Regions from separate parts of the Herpetosiphon sp. NSE202 genome, predicted to be linked through region 1. Evidence: riboswitches for the same ligand, from Rfam matches in the RefSeq annotation. Region 1 holds a riboswitch; each other region holds the start of a gene.
What was found. Region 1 has a riboswitch for cobalamin ahead of ACFMKP_RS23890 (prenyltransferase/squalene oxidase repeat-containing protein). Riboswitches for the same ligand answer to the same signal wherever they lie in the genome.

Region 1 (2,202 bases):
TCCCTCAATTCCTTAGTAAAAAATAGTCGGCTCCCCCTCGCCCGCGTTCAGTTATGGAAATTTAAGATGTTCGCTCCCCCTCGCCCGCGTTAAGTGGAAGAGGAGGCTGGGGGGGCGGTATTAAGAACCCCTCACCCCAACCCCGTGGCGCAGGCGAGGGGCTTTAACGCGCTGGTTCTCCCCCAATTCCTTAGTAAAAAAATAGTCGACTTCCCCTCGCCCACTGAACGCGGGCGAGGGGGCTGGGGGGTGAGGGAACAAATCTTAGCCGATTCGGCGCAAGCCCAAACCAGCCACAATACAAACTAATCCCAAGCCAACCACAACTGGCCACAATGGCAAGGCTGGTGCGCCAGTATCAGGCAAGCTAATTGGGGTGTTTGGCTTCGGCGTAGCGGTTGCAACGGGCGTGCTTGGCATTGGGGTGCTTGGCACGGCGGTTGGTTGCGGTGCAGTTGCCAACACGCTCAATGGATAGGTCACAAAGAACAATGCTGGCGTAGCTTGGTAGGTTGCAAAAGCATTGTCATCGGGGGTTGCTGCATCGTAGCGGAACGCGCCACTGGCATTTTGCAAGCTCAACAAAGCACTCAATGGGTTGCCAGTGGCTGTGGCCCAAGGCGCAGCGGTTGGGTTGCCGCCCGTTGCAATAATCGCTTGAATTACCAAGGCGGTTGAGTTGGCATCGGTGGCGCTACCATAGCTCGAATTTTTCGAGTAGGGAAAGCCACCATCGCTATTTTGTTGGGTTTGCAAGTAGGCTACAGCTTTGCTGACGCTTTCGCTCTTGCCTTGACCAACTGCAACCAAGGCTTGGATGACCAAGGCCGTAGTGTTGGTATCGCCAGCACCGGCACTGGTATCGCCGCTGAACGACCATGAGCCGTCGGCGATTTGCACTGCTGCTACGGTGTTGAGCGCTTTGTTTTCAACTGGCGCACCAGCTGCGTTCAAGGCCAACAAAGCCAAGGCATGGGTGGTGACATCACCGCCATACATGCCGCTATCGGCTTTGTAGCTGCCAGTAACGGCGGCTACCAAATCGACTCCGCCAACTGAGCGGGGATTGTAGCCGAGCAACAATTCGGCCAACACAAACTTGGCGGCAAGCCCAGGCTTGGCGGCGATGGCGCTGGCGTTCTTTTCGACAAAGCTTTGAACGTTGGTGTCAACTTTCAAGCCGCTGGCCTTCAAGGCATAGACTGCATCGGCGGTTTCGCCCAAGCCAAAGCCAGGGAAACTACCATCGGCCTGCGCTTGGCTGACGATCCAAGCTGCTGCTTTTGCGCCTTCGGCTGGGGCTTGAGCCGCAGCAGGAAGTGCTACGAACACGGCCATTAATACCAATAACCAGCGATGGATAGCTGCTCGTCGGAGCATAGCAATCTCCTTAATCAAAAAAACCTTAGCCAAGTTGGCTAAGGAACAGATAACAACGCGTTGGTTGTGCTTGTGCCAACGCAAGCCAACCCAGAAATCAACTATTCAATGGGTATTCGGGCTTAGCCAAAGGCTTACCGTAGCGTGGACTGCACCGGATTTGCACCGGATTTCCCCCAAGTGTTTGCACAACATCTGAATAGCGATTTATGATTGATTGTGCTGATCGTACCATAGCCCAGTACACCCCGTCAAAATTGGCAATCATGGGCGATTGTCCCCCTTTGTCCCCCCGCAATGTTGATCGATTGTCATGAGGATGCATGGTACAATAGCGGCTGTCTGATTGACATGACAGCTAAAATTATCAATCCACCAGAGGAATTGCAATGGAAACTTCAACCTTTACTACCAAAGTCGGCTTGGCCCAAATGCTCAAGGGCGGCGTGATTATGGATGTGGTTACGCCTGACCAAGCTAAAATTGCTGAAGAAGCTGGCGCAGTTGCCGTGATGGCGCTCGAACGGGTTCCAGCCGATATTCGTAGGGATGGCGGCGTTTCGCGCATGAGCGATCCCGAAATGATCCAAGGCATTATTGAAGCAGTAACCATTCCGGTGATGGCAAAATCGCGGATTGGCCACTTTGTTGAAGCGCAAATCCTCGAAGCCATTGGGGTTGATTACATTGACGAGAGCGAAGTGCTCACGCCTGCTGATGAAGAAAATCATACCAACAAGCATAATTTTAAAGTGCCATTCGTCTGTGGCGCACGCAATTTAGGCGAAGCGCTGCGCCGCATCACCGAAGGCGCGGCCATGA
Region 2 (2,202 bases), on a different contig from region 1:
GTATTTAGCTATTGCAACGTTGTAATGCTATTTGCTTCACATAAACATCGATTGCCAATTGCGGTTAATTCGTACTCAGAGTGTACAAAACCAAATTGCACTTGTCAAGAGCTTTTTTTGGGGTTTTTCCCACCAATATCGTAATTGGTTAGGAGTCCTGTACTATCCCTCGTCTATTAAGCGTCCTCGGTTGTTAATCAAATCGCCTCAGCGACCCTTGAGAATGGTCTTGGCGCAGTTTTATTCTGTCATTTCAATGTATTCGGCTCCCTGAGCTACCCTGCTAGCTAGCTAATGGCCTACCCTGAGTACTAGGACTTGCGGAATTAAGCAGCAATTTGTTTGATTATCGGCTACTTTGCAACTCGATTTTGAACTCGATTAACCAGCTTTAGCGCGTTGGAATCAGGCAATCAGCTGGTTCTATCAAGCAATTAGGCTTGATTGACGGTTGATCTGGCATCTGCTACAGTACTGGCTACAATTTTTTATTCGTCTGAGGCCAAGTTGTCGTAGCTTGGCTGCAAATTGGGGAAAGCCCGGTGAGATTCCGGCACTGTCGCGCAACGGTATGGCTCAATGCTAAGTCCGAATGCCCACTCAGTTCGAAATGATCGAGATGTCCCTTCGCGTCAAAGGGGGTGATCATTGCCGCTTGCAATTGATGCCCATAGGCTGCTGCCTATGGTTTGGTAATGGTTTATGCCTGTTCCGCTAAGGAGCAGGCATTTTTTTATTTAGCTCATAAAGGATGCTCTATGAATGTGATCGAGGTTGAGCCACGAGCGACTAGCGAGCAGGCTGCTTGGCTTTTGCAACTACTTGCTGAGGCTTGCAGCGCTTATTCCCAAACAACCGATGCGAATCAGCTCTGGCAGGCCGCTAATTTGGGCTTTTATCCCAAGATGACTGCTGGCGAACAACTCCAAGCCTGTATTTTGACCGCTCGCAGCTGGATTGAGCAGGAGCCTGATTATAGTTTTGTGGCCGCCGCGCTCTTGGCCAGCCAACTCGAGTGCGAGGTTTTTGGCGAATATTTGCCAGGTTCAGTGGTTGCTACCCGCTATCCAACGGCATTTATCCAGTATATTCAGGCCGGAATTGAGCAAGGGTTGCTTGATCCAAAACTTGCTCAATTCGATTTGGCTCGTTTAGCGGCGGCAATTGTGCCCGAACGCGATGCTTTATTGGCGTATCCTGGCCTGCAAACGCTCTATGATCGCTATTTTATTCAGTGGGCTGGTTTGCGCCGCGAGTTGCCGCAATTCTTTTGGATGCGGGTGGCAATGGGCTTGGCCTTGAATGAGGCTGATCGCGAAGCCCAAACCCTGCGTTTCTACGAGCTGCTGTCGCAATTTTACTTTACCTCGGCCACCCCAACTTTATTCAACGCTGCAACGACTCATCCGCAGTTGTCATCGTGCTATCTCTCGACAGTCGGCGATGATCTTGAGGCGATTTTTGGGGCGATCAGCGATAACGCCATGCTTTCGAAGTGGGCTGGTGGCTTGGGCAATGATTGGACTCCTGTGCGGGCGCTCGGCACGCCAATTCATGGCACCAATGGCGTGAGCCAAGGCGTGATTCCCTTCCTCAAAATTGTCAACGATACCGCGATTGCGGTCAATCAGGGCGGCAAGCGCAAGGGTGCGGTCTGTGCCTACCTCGAAGCATGGCACGCTGATATTGACGATTTTCTTGATTTGCGCAAGCCAACGGGCGATGAGCGCCGCCGCACCCACGATATGCACACGGCTTTGTGGATTCCTGATTTGTTGATGGAACGGGTGTTGAGCAATGGCACGTGGACGTTGTTCTCGCCTGATGAAGTGTCTGATTTGCACGATTTGTATGGCCAAGCATTCGCGCTACGCTACGCCGAATACGAAGCGCTGGCGGCGCAAGGCTTGCTGCGTTCGGCGCGCCAGGTCGAAGCACTCGGTTTGTGGCGCAAAATTTTGACCCGTTTGTTTGAAACCGGCCATCCTTGGATTACCTGGAAGGATGCTGCCAATCTGCGTTCACCACAAGACCATGTTGGCGTGATTCATAGCAGCAATTTGTGCACTGAAATTTTGCTCAACACCTCAGCCGATGAAATTGCAGTCTGTAACCTTGGTTCGATCAATTTGGCGGCGCATATTCGCGATGGCGCGCTTGACCTCGAAACATTGCGCACAACGGTTACGACAGCAGTGCGCA
Region 3 (2,202 bases), on a different contig from region 1:
GCACTGGCCACGATTTGCTTGAACAATATCAACCTGTGATTGATAAACTGGTTGAGCAAGGCATGCTCGAACAAACCGCAAACGCGATTCGCTTTACGCCGCGCGGGCGCATGGTCGGCAATCAAGTCATCGAACGTTTTTTGGTCGATTGACGACGAGGGGGCAGTTGTCAGAGGTTAGGGATTAGTTATTTCTATCCACGAAGGACACGAAGATCACGAATGTTGGGTTCTGAGTTCTATAGGATTTGAATGCAATTCAGCCAGTCAGCAAATACAACTTCGCGTCCTTCGCGCTCTTCGCGGTTAACATTTTCATCCCTCATCCTTCATCCTTCATAATTTCGTGGCTCTGCGCCTCTGCGTTAAGCAATTGACCCACGAAGCACACGAAGATCACGAATGTTGGGTTCTGAGTTCTATAGGATTTGAATGCAATTCAGCCAGTCAGCGAATACAACTTCGCGTCCTTCGCGCTCTTCGCGGTTAACATTTTCATCCCTCATCCCTCATCCTTCATACTTTCTCCTGACTTTTGACTTTAACTCAGGGTTGCACGTATAATCGCGGCTGCAATTTACAACTTGTTTGTGGTGCGTTGCTGTCCCGGATGACACAAACGCGCAATGGGGGAAGCCAGTCCAAGTCTGGCGCTGTCCCGCAACGGTAGGAAGCTTTGCTTCAAGCCCGATAACCCGCCACAAACTCATCGACACTCCAACATTTCCCTCGCGGATCAGGGAAGGAGTTGCTAGGCCCTGCTGGGTTTAGTGCCTCTTTTCCTCTTTGGCATGAGCCGAAGAGGTTTTTCTTGGCTGTTTGCATGCTGGGGTGTCGCCCAACGGAGCCAGCATGAGCGATGCCCCACTGACGATGCGTGCCTATGGCCGCCATTTATTTATTTGCACTGGTGATCAATGCAACGGCGATGCTGATGGCGCGGCGTTGGCCCAACACGCCCTCGAACAACTTGGCGATCGGCGCAAATTGCGCAATCCCGAACGAGTTAAATGCTCGACCGTCAGCTGTTTGGGTGTCTGCCAGCGCGGCCCGATTGCGGTGGTCTATCCCGAAGGCATTTGGTATCAGCAGCTTGATGAGGAATTAGTTGAACAGATCGTTCAAGAGCATCTGATCAATGGCGAGCCAGTTGAAGCAGCGATTTTCCATCGGCTCTATCCAGCGGGGCAAGAGCCAGAATACGCTCCGGCAGTGCGTGGCGATCAGGCGTTTAATCCAATTGAATTGCATGCTGATGATGCAGTTGAGCAATTGGAACCAATTATTGCTGCTGGCACGCAACTGCATTCAACCGAGGAAAAACGCCGCTATCGCGAGCAAGTACGCAAATTGCGCAAAGGCAAAAAAGGCTTAGTAATCGTCAATACTGGCAATGGCAAGGGCAAAACCTCGGCAGCCTTGGGCGTGATGACTCGCGCGTGGGGTCGCGATCTCAAGGTGCGCGTGATTCAATTTCTCAAACACGAAAACGCCAAGTTTGGCGAATCGCGGGCAGCCGCCAAGATGGAAATTGAGTTTGGTGGCACTGGCGATGGCTTCACTTGGACATCGAAAGACCTTGATACGACCAAAGCCAAAGCCTTGCATGGCTGGGAACTGGCCAAAACTGCAATTAGCTCGAATCAGTATCAAATTGTGATTCTCGATGAATTTACCTATGTGTTGGCGTTTGGCTGGCTTGATGTCAACGAAGTTGTGGCTTGGTTGGCGGCCAACAAGCCCGAATTGCTGCATGTGATTATCACAGGCCGCGATGCCCCCGCCGCCCTGATTGAGCATGCCGACCTCGTGACCGAGATGCGCGAGATTAAACACCCGTTTCGACTTCAAGGCATTCGCGCCCAAATAGGAATTGATTTCTAATGACTGAACGTTTGCAACGCAATATGGTCGAGCGCATCGATGGGCGCATGGTCAACGCTGGCTATAAACGTGGTATGTTGTTTATTTGCGCTCATGGTTGCTGCTGTGGCATTACCGAGCGCGGCTTTGCGCCGGTTTGGCCGGAAATTCATCAGCACGAATGGGAAAGTCGCAAGCTGCGCAATCTTGTGCATCTGAATATGGGCGGCTGTTTGGGACCATGTCCGTTAGCCAACGTGGCCATGTTGATGTTCGATGGCCAGCCAATTTGGTTTCATTCGCTCAACCAACCAGAGTTGGTGGTAGCGCTCTACGACTA

Region 2: linked by a shared signal. The riboswitch ahead of ACFMKP_RS07030 (ribonucleoside-diphosphate reductase subunit alpha) and the one ahead of ACFMKP_RS23890 (prenyltransferase/squalene oxidase repeat-containing protein) in region 1 are both predicted to bind cobalamin.
Region 3: linked by a shared signal. The riboswitch ahead of cobO (cob(I)yrinic acid a,c-diamide adenosyltransferase) and the one ahead of ACFMKP_RS23890 (prenyltransferase/squalene oxidase repeat-containing protein) in region 1 are both predicted to bind cobalamin.

Annotation. Positions count from the first base shown of each region.
Region 1 covers NZ_JBHUPY010000027.1:21,759-23,960, reverse strand. Annotated here, with positions in the region: gene ACFMKP_RS23890 (prenyltransferase/squalene oxidase repeat-containing protein) at 265-1,380, opposite strand; cobalamin riboswitch at 1,470-1,595, opposite strand; gene pdxS (pyridoxal 5'-phosphate synthase lyase subunit PdxS) at 1,770-2,202, shown strand, end outside.
Region 2 covers NZ_JBHUPY010000005.1:229,210-231,411, forward strand. Annotated here, with positions in the region: cobalamin riboswitch at 482-619, shown strand; gene ACFMKP_RS07030 (ribonucleoside-diphosphate reductase subunit alpha) at 759-2,202, shown strand, end outside.
Region 3 covers NZ_JBHUPY010000001.1:920,601-922,802, reverse strand. Annotated here, with positions in the region: gene hemW (radical SAM family heme chaperone HemW) at 1-152, shown strand, start outside; cobalamin riboswitch at 574-717, shown strand; gene cobO (cob(I)yrinic acid a,c-diamide adenosyltransferase) at 852-1,883, shown strand; gene cobN (cobaltochelatase subunit CobN) at 1,883-2,202, shown strand, end outside.